DNA from 3 places in the Leptolyngbya sp. AN02str genome. Region 3 is predicted to be linked to each of the others. Evidence: predicted binding sites of a transcription regulator. Region 3 holds the regulator's gene; each other region holds the start of a gene.
What was found. The regulator NtcA, encoded in region 3, controls nitrogen genes in cyanobacteria. The targets are predictions, from matches to a motif close to TTTGTANNNNNNNNTACAAA.
Positions count from the first base shown of each region.

Region 1: ACQ4M4_RS05590 (acetamidase/formamidase family protein) is a predicted target of NtcA. The motif match lies at 2,571-2,590, and genes of this name have one in related genera.
Region 2: pirA (arginine synthesis PII-interacting regulator PirA) is a predicted target of NtcA. The motif match lies at 3,132-3,151, and genes of this name have one in related genera.

Region 1 is NZ_JBNXVR010000005.1:117,370-121,987, forward strand. It holds gene ACQ4M4_RS05580 (ABC transporter substrate-binding protein) at 1-43, shown strand, start outside; gene ACQ4M4_RS05585 (ring-opening amidohydrolase) at 361-1,443, shown strand; gene ACQ4M4_RS05590 (acetamidase/formamidase family protein) at 1,525-2,493, opposite strand; gene ACQ4M4_RS05595 (ABC transporter substrate-binding protein) at 3,203-4,282, shown strand; gene ACQ4M4_RS05600 (ABC transporter ATP-binding protein) at 4,333-4,618, shown strand, end outside.
Region 2 is NZ_JBNXVR010000021.1:5,187-9,804, reverse strand. It holds gene ACQ4M4_RS16325 (Mrp/NBP35 family ATP-binding protein) at 1-477, shown strand, start outside; gene rodA (rod shape-determining protein RodA) at 517-1,770, shown strand; gene ACQ4M4_RS16315 (NAD(P)H dehydrogenase subunit NdhS) at 1,871-2,068, shown strand; gene ACQ4M4_RS16310 (HAS-barrel domain-containing protein) at 2,285-2,953, shown strand; gene pirA (arginine synthesis PII-interacting regulator PirA) at 3,276-3,668, shown strand; gene ACQ4M4_RS16300 (caspase family protein) at 4,123-4,618, opposite strand, start outside.
Region 3 is NZ_JBNXVR010000002.1:249,423-254,040, forward strand. It holds gene ACQ4M4_RS02830 (cation diffusion facilitator family transporter) at 1-468, opposite strand, end outside; gene ACQ4M4_RS02835 (resolvase) at 586-1,008, opposite strand; gene ACQ4M4_RS02840 (DUF3084 domain-containing protein) at 1,045-2,439, opposite strand; gene ntcA (global nitrogen regulator NtcA) at 2,705-3,376, opposite strand; gene fabI (enoyl-ACP reductase FabI) at 3,818-4,594, shown strand.

The DNA of each region.
Region 1 (4,618 bases), on a different contig from region 3:
GCGCCAACCACCCGCAGACTCGGAGCTGGGTGCATTAAGCTAAGCCACATTGTATTGCGATGTAAATACTTTTGGGCACCACGGCGATATTGTGGAATTCTTGCTATGCCTGAGTTCCGCAATATCGTTTTTATGCTTGAAGCAAGCTCTTATACATTCTTTTTGGCTTGGATAACCCAGCCAAGTAGGGTTTGTAGCAATGAAGTCGAGGAGTTCGTTAAAGGATTCAAGTTCGCTTGAGATGATCACTCGCTGGCTTTTGTTGGATCGTTTTAACTCAACGGGCTTAACCGTAGTATTGGCGGAGCGATTCATGTTTTATCGTATCAACGCAGTTTAGATGCAGAGGAGCGCGATCGCATGCAGGTCAACGTGTTCAAAATTCCACAACAGGGGCCAGATGATGTCTGTGGCTTGGCAGAACTAGTTGAGCAGGGCCGCATTGACCCCGCCTCTATTGTGGCTATTTTGGGCAAAACCGAGGGTAATGGCTGCGTCAACGACTTTACGCGAGGATTTGCAGTGCAGTCGTTGCAACAGTACTTGGCAGAAAAGATTGGGATTACCGCTGCCAGACGCATTATTTACGTGATGTCTGGCGGCACGGAAGGTGTGTTGAGTCCCCACTTAACCGTGTTTACTCGGGAGCCTGCCCAGTCTGCAATATCTCCTCGCTGGGGATTGGTGTTGGGCACCCACCACACGCGCGACTTTTTGCCGGAGGAAATTGGATCGCTGGACATGGTACACACGGTTGCAGATGGGGTCAAAGCTGCGATCGCAGAAGCAGGGCTAGAACCGGAGCATGTCCATTTTGTGCAAATTAAATGTCCACTGGTAACGGCCCATCGGACGGTGACAGCGAATCCCAGCGCAGAGTCGGCTGCGTCCGTTTTAAGCGACAGCTACAAATCCATGGCTTACTCGCGAGGAGCCTCTGCCTTGGGTGTGGCGATCGCGCTTGGGGAAGTTGCACCCGATCACATTACCGCCGAAACCGTATGCCGAGATTATGAAATTTACTCGCGTGTAGCCTCTACATCTGCTGGGGTGGAGCTGCGCAATTGCGAAATTTTGGTTTTAGGCAATGCGCCAACTTCCACGAGCGCCTATGTAATTGGTCACAGCGTGATGCAGCATGCCTTGGATACTCAAGCGATTCATCGAGCGATCGCCCAGGTGGAACAACCTGTGGATCAAATCGTGAACATTTTTGCGAAAGCAGAGGCAGATCCATCGGGATATATTTTGAATAGACGGCATACGATGCTAGATGATTCAGATATTAGCCATACGCGCATGGCCCGCGCGGTGGTGGGAGCGGTGGTGGCTTCCGTGATTCAAGATCCAATGGTGTATGTGTCTGGCGGTAGCGAACATCAGGGGCCGCCCGGCGGGGGGCCAGTGGCGGTTATTGCTCGACGAGTTGACCTTCGTTCCTAAGCAAGAGGGCTGTGCTCGCTAGGGGAACGGTTGAGAAGAAGAGGCTCAGCCCCTTTTCCATAACCGTGTTGAAGTGCGGTCTTATAATGCGATCGCTTTGGGTAATAACGATTTGGGCAGGAGCGCATGGACTCCGCGCCGGGGTGCATTGGCGACCTGCGTAATGTGAAAATGTACCGCGATACTGCACAACACATAAGCATCTTCTGCATCTAATCCCAAATAGGTTTCCAACAGCAGGATCATTTTGGTTAATGCTTGCTCACACGCCTCATCCAGACTGGGGGCAAAGCCCATGGTCATCCAGTAGTCTGGTGTTTCGACTAGGGGTAACAATGCCTGGGGAATGTGCGATCGCACCCAAACTTGAATTGTGCCGTTCATTGACGTTTCCACAGCGGTCAGGCTGACTTCGCCATCCCCCTGGGCACTGTGCCCATCCCCAATCGACAACAGCGCACCCGGCAGATAAACGGGCAGCCATAGCCGAGAGCCAGCCTGCAAATGGCGACTATCCATATTGCCGCCGTAGTCTCCTGGTGGAATTGAATTGCGGTTTGTGTCCTGGGTGGCTACCCCAATCACTCCAAAAAAGGGTTGCAACGGTACCTGAATGCCGCTGCCTGAGGGAAACTCCAGCACTTGGCGCTCTAAATCAAGCTCTATAAATCGTACCCGGGTTTGACAAAAACGCTTGGGTAATGCCCCCGCCCCCTCACGAATAAGGTTAAATGCCATAGGAACGCTGGGCACGATTTGCTCTAGATAAACTTCCAGCACGTCTCCGGGTTGGGCTTGGTCAATGTAGATTGGCCCTGTTAGCAAGTGTGGACCACTGCTGACGTGACGATCACGCGGCAGATGTTGGCAAATGTCGATTAAGCCGGGGGGCAAAAATTGCGCCGGAGCCTGCTCATACAGTTGATATCCGGTATAGGTTTCTACGGTAATGCGATCGCTCGACTGCACCACAATCGCGGGCGGCAGCGCAGATGAAAAGCCGCCAAAATGAACCGTTTCACAGGTTGCATTCAACACATGATGAGTCACTCCAATATCCTCATTTTTTGAAATGTAATGGTTAATTTCGGCATATCAATGCTGATGAAATGCCATGTGCGATTTCATTCGCACCAAATTCTACAAACCCGAACTCTTGCGCGATCGCAGCGTTCATTTTGGTATCTACTTAGCCAATCATAAAATTCAACGTCGAATCTCCAAATTCTTGATTTCGATCGGGAATAGAGCCTGTTTAGTAGCACGCAATACAGTTCATTCCCACTCAAGCTCTTAGGATTATATATCATATATGATTTGTTGAATCGCTTATCTGGATAGACTTTAAGCGAGAGTCTTCAATATTTCTGTAGGGTTGAATCTTCCTGGTCTCTTTTGGATTTAGGTGGGTTGCCCATTGCTGAACCGTTTCTGAACACTTTGTTATCTGAACACTCTGTTACCGGAACACTTTGTTATTGGCTCGACAACTCAACCACAACTCGGCGTCTGAACAATTTATCGATCGGAGTTCATCAAATTGGCGGAACACCCGACAGTCAAACATTGCAAATCAAACCCCGAGTCAACCAACCAGTCAAATTGGGTCGCTAAATCAGCGTTAGGTCAGCGTTTCATTTTTTAAGGTTCATCCTTGTGCGCAGTGTGAATAGTTGCGGTGTTCAAAGTCGGCACTGCACGCCTTGAAACTGCGAGCTGCAATACCGAGTCAACCGAATTTTAAGGAGAAATGGTAATTATGGTCATGTTTCGTCGTCGTACGTTTTTGGTACAAGCTGTGGCCGCGATCGCCACAGTCCTCATGCTCAAAGCCTGCACCAGCCCCCAAGCACCCTCTGAGCCAACCAGTGCTGAAGCAACAAGCACGTCTAATAGTGCCACGGTTCGCTTTACTCTAGACTGGGCGGTGCAGGGGGTTCATGCCCCAATCGGAGTGGCAATTGAAAAGGGCTACTTTGCAGAAGAGGGCGTTGATGTTGCCTTTGAACCCGGAACAGGCTCTGCCGATGCCATTACCAAAGTTGCTTCAGGTGCCTTTGATATGGGGTTTGGCGATATTAATAGCTTGATGGAGTTTAATGTCAACAATCCAGAAACGCCTGTGCGAGCCGTTGCCATCTATTACAACCAATCGCCTATGGCGGTGATGACGCTCGACGAAAGCGGCATTACAGATCCTAAACAACTAGAAGGCAAAAAGTTGGGAATTCCTGCCGGCAGCGCCACTCGACGCCTTTTGCCCCTGTTTGCTCAAACGGTTGGATTTGACGAGGCGCAGGTGGAGCTACCGGCCATCGAATCGAAGCTTCAGCAAACGCTGCTTCTAACAAAAGAAATTGATGCGATCGCCCCCTTCACCATTTCGGCGCTGCCTAATTTAAAGGAAGCAGGCTATCCTCCTGAACGCCTAAATATTTTTCGGTTCACAGATTATGGTCTCGATTTATACGGAAATGCGGTCATCGTTTCTGCTTCTTATTTAGAGAATAACCCGGAGGCGGTGCGAGGATTTTTGCGAGCATTGGCGCGTGGCCTCCAGGATACGCTGAGCAATCCCGATGAGGCGATCGACATCATGGCCGAGTTTGATGATCTCTTTGAAAAAGACTTGGAGCGGGAACGCCTGCAAATTGCCATCGACACATTGTTCCTATCGCCAGAGGTGACTCAAAACGGATGGGGAGCCGTCGATCCACAGCGCTTCGAGCGCACGATTGATCTGGTGGTGAGCGGCTTTGGGCTAGCGCGAACTCCAGCCGCGAATGAGATTTTTGACGCCCAGTACTTACCGGATGCAGCAGAGCGATCGCTCCCCTAGGGCACACGGTCTCCATCCCAAAGCAGTTGTTAAAGCAAAAGGATTTGTCTATGCCTGAGTCTGCTCCTCTCGTTACGGCTCGCCCCACGGATGTTACTCCCGTTTTAGAGTTCAAAAAAGTCGGCCTCGAATATCTATCTGCTGGTCGCCCGATGCGGGTGATCGACCAGGTGGACTTTACCATTCGGCCTTCTGAGTTTGTGTCGATTGTTGGATCAAGCGGCTGCGGCAAAACCTCGCTTTTACGCATGATTTCGGGACTCAATCCAGCGACGTTGGGTGAGGTCTCATTTTATGGAGACCCTATCAAAAAACCGCTGAAAAACGTTGGGATTG
Region 2 (4,618 bases), on a different contig from region 3:
ATCATCCGCCAGTTCTTGTACCAGGTGGACTGGGGCGAACTGGACTATCTGATTGTAGACATGCCTCCGGGTACGGGCGACGCTCAGCTTACCCTGGCACAGGCAGTTCCAATGTCGGGTGCGGTGATCGTGACCACCCCTCAAAACGTCGCCTTGATGGATGCTCGGCGGGGCCTTCGCATGTTTCAGCAAATGCAGGTTCCGGTGCTGGGCATTGTCGAAAATATGAGCTACTTCATTCCGCCGGATATGCCCGACAAGCAGTACGACATTTTTGGCTCTGGTGGCGGTCAGCGCACCAGTGAAGAGCTAGGATTGCCGCTGTTGGGCTGCATTCCGCTGGAAATGATGCTGCGGCAGGGGGGCGATCGCGGCATTCCCATTGTGGTGGAGTATCCTGATTCGGCTTCTGCCAAAGCGCTGACCAGCATTGCTCAGCAAATTGCAGCCCGTGTGTCAGTTTTAGCCTTGGCCTAAATGGTTTTCAGTCAACCCTCGGTGTGGAGTGTTTAGACGATGTTGCAGCGATCGCTCACTCGGTTTCGATGGAAAAGCCTTATTCAACCGTGGCAAGAGGTCGATTGGCTCCTCATATTTGGGGCAATCGCACTCACCGTCATTGGGGGATTGGCCATTCGCAGCACCGAGCTAACCCTCAACCTAACCGACTGGCGGCAGCACTGGGTTACCGGGGCGGTTGGCTTGGGGATCACGCTGGCGATCGCGCGATCGCGTTACGAATCCATCCTAAGCTGGCATTGGATCTTGTACGGCATGACCAACTTGGTGTTGCTGTTCGTCATTTTTGCAGGAACCGAGGCGAACGGTGCCCAAAGCTGGCTCACCCTGGGTGGCTTTAACTTACAACCATCGGAATTGGCCAAAGTTAGCGTCATCATTTCGCTGGCGGCTGTCATGCACAACCGCACTGCCAAAACGATTCCCGATGTCATTCGGGCGATCGCCGTTGTCATTCCTCCCTGGCTGCTGATCATGAAGCAGCCCGACTTGGGAACTGGGCTCGTATTTATCGCCATTACCTTGGGGATGCTGTACTGGGGCAACGCCAACCCCGGATGGATCATCCTCATGATTTCGCCGCTGGTCTCTGCGATTTTGTTTGTGGTATACCTACCCGCCTGGTTTGTATGGACCAGCCTGATGATTTACATTGGTTGGCGCACACTGCCTTGGCGATACGCAGGAGCGATCACCGCTGGAGTTGTCAATCTGCTGTCGGGGGGGCTGGGTAACTTTTTGTGGGATGCGCTGGCCCCATACCAAAAGGCCCGCATCTCAATGTTTATCGATCCCGACCAAGATCCCCTCGGGGCCGGATACCACCTCATTCAATCGCGCATTGCCATTGGGGCTGGTGGTTTGTGGGGACAGGGGCTCAACCAGGGCACCCAAACTCAGCTTCGATTCATTCCCGAGCAGCATACCGACTTCATCTTTACAGCCATTGGGGAAGAGCTTGGCTTTATGGGTTGCCTTGCCGTACTGGTGCTGTTTTGGCTCATTTGCTTCCGGCTGCTGATTATCGCTCAGAATGCGAAAGACAACTTTGGCTCTCTGCTGGCGTTTGGCGTTCTGTCAATGATTGTATTTCAGGCCTTGGTGAACATCAGCATGACGATTGGACTGGCTCCAGTGACTGGAATTCCGCTGCCCTGGCTCAGCTATGGACGATCGGCACTGCTCACAAACTTTATTGCGCTGGGGCTGGTTGAGTCTATTTGTAATTTTCGCCATCGTCTCAAGTTTTAATCAATGGGCGATCGCTTGATATGCCGCCACCACAACGGTATAACCAAAGAAAGCAATTCCACCCAATTCGGTTCCACACAAGAGAGTTCAAGCAAGCACTATGATTCTTCCAGGATCGGCAGTTCAAGTCATCAACGAAAACGATACCTACTATAAATTTCAGGGCTTGGTGCAGCGCATCAGCGATGGCAAAGCTGCTGTCTTATTTGAAGGCGGCAATTGGGATAAGCTCGTGACCTTCCGGCTTTCGGAGCTGGAAGCAGTCGATGCCACCGCTGGCCGCAAAAAAGGTAAGTAATTGGCATCACCTGTTAGCTCCACAAGCTTGAGGGTTTTCCTAGTTCATGAACCAAAGGGGGTTTGGGGCAATTGCCCCAAACCCCCTTTGGTGTGGATTCCCAGAACGCATCAGCCGACAGCTAAAAAAATCGTCATTTTCCGATCTCGCCCGTTGCGCATCAGCCAAAACTCGATACACTTTTAGGAACTGGTGCACATGTTCTAGAGTGTTGCGATGCGCCTTCCCCTGAGTGGTGTTCCGTCTCAAAATCGATCGCCCCATCACATTGCCGAGGTGATCGAAACCTCAACTACCGAATTTTTAGCCCAGTGCCTTGAGCCCGAAGACTTGAACTTTGCCACCATGCCGCCGTTTGGTAGCTGGGTCAAGTCTTTTGATGATGAATCGGGGCACCAAATCTATGCGCTGGTGTACCACGTAACCACCAGCCCCATTGACTCGGTGCATCGGGCACGAGCCCTAGGACTATCGTTGCAAGAGCTAAGAGAGCAACAGCCACAAATTTTTGCCATGCTCAAGACCGAATTTCGTGCGGCAATTGTGGGCTTTCAGCCATACATACGGGGCAACCACAGCAGCAATAGCCTAACAGGGCAAATCTATCAGCACTTACCGCCGCGTCCGCCTCAAATTCACCAGGCCGTTCATGTATGTAGCTCCGACGAAGTGCTGCACTTTAGCGAGAATCTTGATTTTTTGCGATCGCTCTTGCAATTGAGTGGTGCCCCCGTCGATGCCCTAACCGCCGCCGCTATGCGCGAAATCTACCAACTTCGCAAGGGCGATCGCCACTGGCTTGTTGAGGCAGGTCGTATGCTCAACCTGATTTTAAAGGATGACTACGATCGGCTCCGCGTCATTCTGAGTCAGGTCTATCTTTAATTTTCCAAGCAATTCTCTGTCTTGCATCGCTTTTGCTTATCTTTAGCCAAACGTTGGAATCCACCTATGGTTTGAAACAGAGTGCGTTGTCGATGATGGCGATCGCATCAATCTGAGAAAACTTAAACAAATGTTTCCCAAGATTTAAGTTTGCTTAAATTGAGAGACAATGAACAAAATAGTAAAATAGAATACAGAAAGAAGCCGAAGAATTATTTTATCTACGTCTTTCTTTCACCATCCCGAAGCGATGCGGCTCTTTCCTTCGCGAAAGTAGACGGCCTCATCCCACCGTGGGACAACAACTTTTTTGGAGGCGTTTATGAGATTAACCTATCGCGGTAACGGTTACGAATACGAGCCTGTAGAGACCAATCTTGCAGAAACCGATGTATTTGGCAAATACCGCGGCCAAGGGTTCCATTTCTCGTATCCTCGCCATATTCCGGTTCCTCAGCCACCCCGTAGCTTGAGCTATCGCGGTGTGCATTACGAAACTACAGAATCGGGAGCCATTCACACGGTTTCTCGCTCCGAGGCTACCTCTCTGAAGATGAATGCTCGTCAGGCAGTTATGCAAGAGGTTGAGCAAATTCATCAGCAAAACATTCAGCGTCGTTTGCAACATCGGTTGGAAGTTGCGCAGCAGCGGGGCGATGAAATGCTCGTTCGCCAGCTACAGCAAGAAATGGGCGATCAGGCTTTTTCAGCCTAGTTCATGAATGTCAGGTCTTGCACAGTTGCGGTATGGGTTGTGATCCAAGTTCTTCATAGGACATTGTTGAAACCCCTGACCCTGCTGAATAAGGTGTGTAAGCCCTGAGTCCCCAAGTTAAAAGTTTGAGTTGCGGAGCGAAGGAGATCCACTCGCGTGGAGCCTGTCTAGACAGTCGATGCGGTGACACAGGAGGCGCAAGGGAGATGCGCCTCTTTTTTTGGGGACAACGCTCCTTACTTTCCCAATTTTTTTAATGGGATTGTTTCACTGTGGGCTTATTCAGAGTTTGTTCAAATGGAACTGATACAGGAAAACGATGCGTTATTTATCAGCCCGCAAAATATCGGTTCCAGCTCTAACGCAACGATAAAGCAACGATTCTGCCTGACGTGCATCACGTGCATCAATAGACCTCCAGACTGCCTGCACGACTGGTTTTTTGAAGCTCGAATCAGACTGGTTCCAAGGTGTAGAGAAAATTAAAGGTTGCCCAGTGATGAACATCCAACGCTGCAAAATCGGGAGAGGATGTCAGTTCAGCCTCAGGGCTCGCTGCCTGAAGATCTTGCAAAATTGCCTGTGCTAGATCCAAATCGCTGCCTGCACTGGTGCTCGGTGTTTGCGGAAGGGCAATTGCCCCAGTTTGAGCAAACGGCGCATGGTTGAAGAACAAGAAGGTTTCTGCGAGTTCGATGGGCTGTGCGGTCAATGGCGCGAGTAATACTTCACCAGGGGCGATCGCCAGTTGAGCGATCGCTTGAGGATTGGGCTGATAGTGCAATGGATGTAGCGAAATGGTAGAGCCAGTGGTACTCAGGTTTACCAGCAGAACATGAACAAGGCGATCGCCAAAATTCTGTACCCGAAAATGGGTTGCCGTCTCTTTGGGTAGGCTAACAATGCGATCCGCCATGGTCATTTGAGAGCCAGCTTTGCGATCTTGGCTC
Region 3 (4,618 bases):
CATGGTGTGACGCGCATCCGCAATCAGAATGGGGCTACCAACACGCCGACCAACACGCCGCTCATAGAACGCCACAAAAATATTGAGACCCAACACCATTAACAGCAACCACAGTTCAAACATGCCAATCTGAACCGGATCGCTCCCGTTAAGAATGCGCCCCACCGCACTCTTCAAAATCTCGAAGCAAGCAATCCCCAAAAAAACCGCAATCCCCAACGCACCGAGCGCTTCAAACTTTTGATGGCCGTAGGGATGATCGCGATCGGGCTCAGGATTCGACAGTCCACTCGTGACCAATCCCAGCACATTATTCGCGCTATCGGTAACACTATGCAGCGCATCGGCCAGCACACTCAGCGACCCCGTTAGCGTGCCCACCATCACCTTAATGCCCATCACCACAATGTTGAGCACCAGAGTTAGCACCAGCACCCGTTGGACTTGTGCCCGATGATCTTTTTGCATGCCCAATCACCCACTGCGAAATCCAATTGCTAGGACTATAGCAGTCGGGTTAGGGAGATAGGAGATCCACCTAATCCCAACGAATCTCAAATCTAAGAATCCAAACTCCCAAACGGCTTACCCTGCATCAGTAAGGCGCTGTAAATACCGCTCAATCAGCAGGATGGCGACAATATCATCAATAGGGCGAGGGATGGTGCGCAGCTTTTGTGGAATCAGGGCTTGCAAGCCCTTAGGAGGAAACATCTGCCAATAGCGATCGCGTGCTTCCAACGTACTGTAGCGCTCGTCAACCAGAACCACCCGCAACGGTTCGGGCAGCTCGCTCTCAAGGCGAGTTTTCCAGAGCTTGGCCGTCGTTTGGTCGCCCATCACCAACAGCGAAATGGGGAACTGTTGACGAAGTTGAGAAATTCGAGCGATCGCCAACGTCGAAGGCACCACCTCATAAAACAGCAATTGGCGATCCAACCCCATCACCGCGAGGCCACACTTTAGCCGACCGGGATCAAACCCTAAAATGGCTGGTTGATCTGTCATTCGTTGACCTGTCACACTTCCTCTTCAACCACTGGCTTAAGGTTGCAGCAAACTTTCCGTTTCGGCTGTGCTGAACAGTACACGATCCCCACTGACAGCCAGCAGATCTAGCTGAGCAGGGCCAGCGGTATAAATGGGCTCCATCGCCACCGCTTGAATGCTAACAGGCTGATTGTAGACCCGAATCTGTCGAAAGAAGTTGACCACCGTTTCAGTGCGGCCATCGGCAATCTGCACCACCTCAGCCAGCAGCCCCAACTGGCGTAGGCGGAACTGCGCCGTACCAATGAGCAAGTTGAACTGCTCAACCAACGCTTCATCCGTAAGCCGTCGGGGATCAGCCGTTGCAGAAGCCACCACCTCACCAGTCCGCAGCAGCAGCTCATTGGGAGCCGCCGCCACAAAAACCTGAATGCAGTCCTCGCCTGATAGCACGCAGGGTTCGCCCACTACATAGTTGCCAGCCGACAGAATTCGCACCACATACTCACGCCCGTTTTGCAATTGCTCCACCAATTGCTCCACCTGGGCATTCGTGACCTGAATGACCTGCCCCTCAACAGCATTCATACCAGGCCGCACCCGCTGGGCTGCAAACCGATTGGCCTCAACCAAAAGCTGAATCACCGCTTGGGGTGCTGCCGCCGGAGTCACAACTCGCACGACCCCCGAAGACAAGGTTTGATTGCGCAAAAGGGCGACACTGCCCTGCCGCAAACCCTGAAATTCCCGTTCCAGCACTTGCACTTCTTGCGTAAGGTACTGCTGCTGCGCTTCTAGCTCTCGAAGTTGGGCTTCGCGCTCCGCAATGCGGCGATCGCGCTCCGCAATTTCCTCTTCTCGCTGCAAAATTTGCTGCTGGCGATCGGCCTGCAATTGTCGAATTTCTTCGCGCAGTGAGTTGGCCTGACCCGATACATTACGCAGCACCGCTTGCGCCTGACGGTAGCTGGTTTCAATTTGCTGTAACTGCGATTGGGTGCTACCGAGTTGGTCTTCAGTCACGCGCAACTGACCTTCAATCCGATCCCGCTGCACATTCGCCTCATCTAGCCGACGGTTAATGCTCGACAGCCGCCGCTGAGCCTCTTGCTGCTCATCCAGTGCAACATCAAGCTCGCGCTGAATGGTTTCCCGTTCACCCTGCGCCTCCCCTAGCTCAATTCGAGCATTGGCCAGATCATCTTGAATGCTCTCTAGCTCAAACACCCCAGTACGCAAGCGATCATCAATTGCAAACAAAATGCCAAACGTGACCGCAGAAATCAAAATCCCGGTCATGATCGTGATTAAGGTGGCAGTTTGCCGGGGACGCAGCCGAAACAAGCTCAGCCGTGCTTTACCAACTCGCATTCCCAGGCGATCGCCAACGGTTGCAATCACCCCTCCCAACACCAAAATCGCCAAAATTAAGACCAGCCCTGTGGTCATCGTCAGCTACGCAGAACTCAGATACAGCCTACTGCATTCTGATAAGAGATTTCAGGAAACGCGCAAACTCTTGCCACACCATTCAACCTGCGGCCCGCGTCGTCTTACTGTCAATCTCCTACCATCAAGCAGCCTCACCCCTAGAAATTGAGTCTCCTCCATTTCCAGTGTGACATTTACGGATCAGCCTATGAGCCAAAATTTGCGAAAAATGAGGATTTTCAGCTTTTTTGCCATCTCACCCATTCATTTAGCCAACCGCGCCCTACGTAAACTGCTGACTTAGCGCAACCGGGTTGTAAACCGTGATCTTCTTTTTGTGAATGGAAATCATATTGTCCGTTCGCAGGTCGCCCAGCAACCGTGTCACCGTCACCCGAGTCGAGCCAATCGCCTCAGCGATCGCTTGATGAGACAGCTTCAGGTCGATCATAATGCCATCCGACGTGGGCACCCCAAAGTCACGACACAAAATCAGCAAAAAGCTCACCAGCCGCGATCCCATATCCCGATGGGCCAACGTTTCAATCATCATCTCAGTTTGCAAAATGCGCGATGACAGACCCTTCAGCATCAACATGCTCAAGTCGGGATTATCCTTCAGCGCCTTTTCCACCTGCTCAATCGGAATCGACAGCAGCTCTACCGGAGTAAACGCCACCGCATGGTAAAAGCGATCGGCCCGTTGCCCTGTAATGAGCGACAGCACCCCAAACACACTGTTCTCTCGCAGCAGCGCCACCGTAATTTCTTCGCCCGCCTCGTACACCCGCGACAGCTTCACCGCTCCCTTCAGCAAAAAGTAAACCCGTTCCGCAGGGTCGCCCGGAAAGAAAATGGTTTTGCCTCGTTCAAACGCCTCCACCATTGGCGGAAACACGCCACCGCTCAACTGTCGGAAAACATCTGCCAACGGCTTATCTTGTGTCGCCACCATACCCCTCGCCTTCTCGGACCCTGTGAGAGTAGTCTTTTTATTAACCAGAAATCAGCCTACGCTTAAGAACAACTACACCATCGAATTGTGCCTAAGTGAGGAAATTTTGACTTTAGAACACTTAAACTAACTTTAGAAGAGTTTTTTGTATCCGATACTACACTTGATTCCTTCAGGAAGCCTGCATGAATACCAGATTTAGCGAAATCGCTCTTGACAAGAGATGCTGCAGACCGTTTTGTGGGCTTTGTCTATCAGGGTATAGCAAGCTACGGTAAATGCGTCATCTTTCGAGATTAGGGTTAGCGGATCGTGGCATTCCAATTCTCATCCAACCACATGAACTGCCACCCAACCCCTACTTTTAGATCCCCTTTTTCAGTATTCTTAATTCGCTGGCACATCTAAAAGCCCAAAAAAATTCATACCCTCCTAACGCCAATGCTGAATTTAACTGGAAAAAATGCCCTCGTTACCGGAATTGCCAACAATCGCTCCATCGCTTGGGGCATTGCACAGCAGCTTCAGGCGGCCGGTGCCAACCTGGGCATTACCTACCTGCCCGACGACAAAGGCAAGATGGAGAAAAAGGTTGCCGATTTGGTTGAACCGTTGCAGCCCAGCCTATTCTTGCCGTTGGATGTGCAAAACGATGGGCAGGTCGAGAGCACCTTTAATACCGTGCGCGACAAGTGGGGCAAGGTTGATATCCTGATTCACTGTTTGGCCTTTGCCAATCGCGATGATTTGAGTGGCGACTTTAGTAACGTATCGCGCGAAGGCTTTGATCTCGCGCTAAATGTCAGCGCTTATTCACTGGTGCAGCTCGCACGTGCAGCCAAGCCGCTCATGACCGAGGGCGGCTCTATTGTGACGCTTACGTACTTGGGTGGGGTGCGGGTGGTGCCCAACTACAATGTAATGGGCGTTGCTAAAGCGGCATTGGAAATGAATGTGCGCTATCTAGCCGCAGAAATGGGGCCAATCAATGTTCGGGTGAATGGAATTTCGGCTGGCCCGATTCGGACGCTAGCCTCCTCTGCTGTGGGTGGCATTCTAGACATGATTCATCATGTGGAAGAGGTGGCACCGTTGCGCCGTACGGTAACGCAAACAGAAGTGGGCAATGCGGCAGCGTTTCTGTGTAGCGATTTGTCGAGCGGCATCACAGGTCAAATTCTATATGTGGATGCGGGCTACGAAATTATGGGCATGTAGGCCTGCCCTGAAGAGGGGGATACA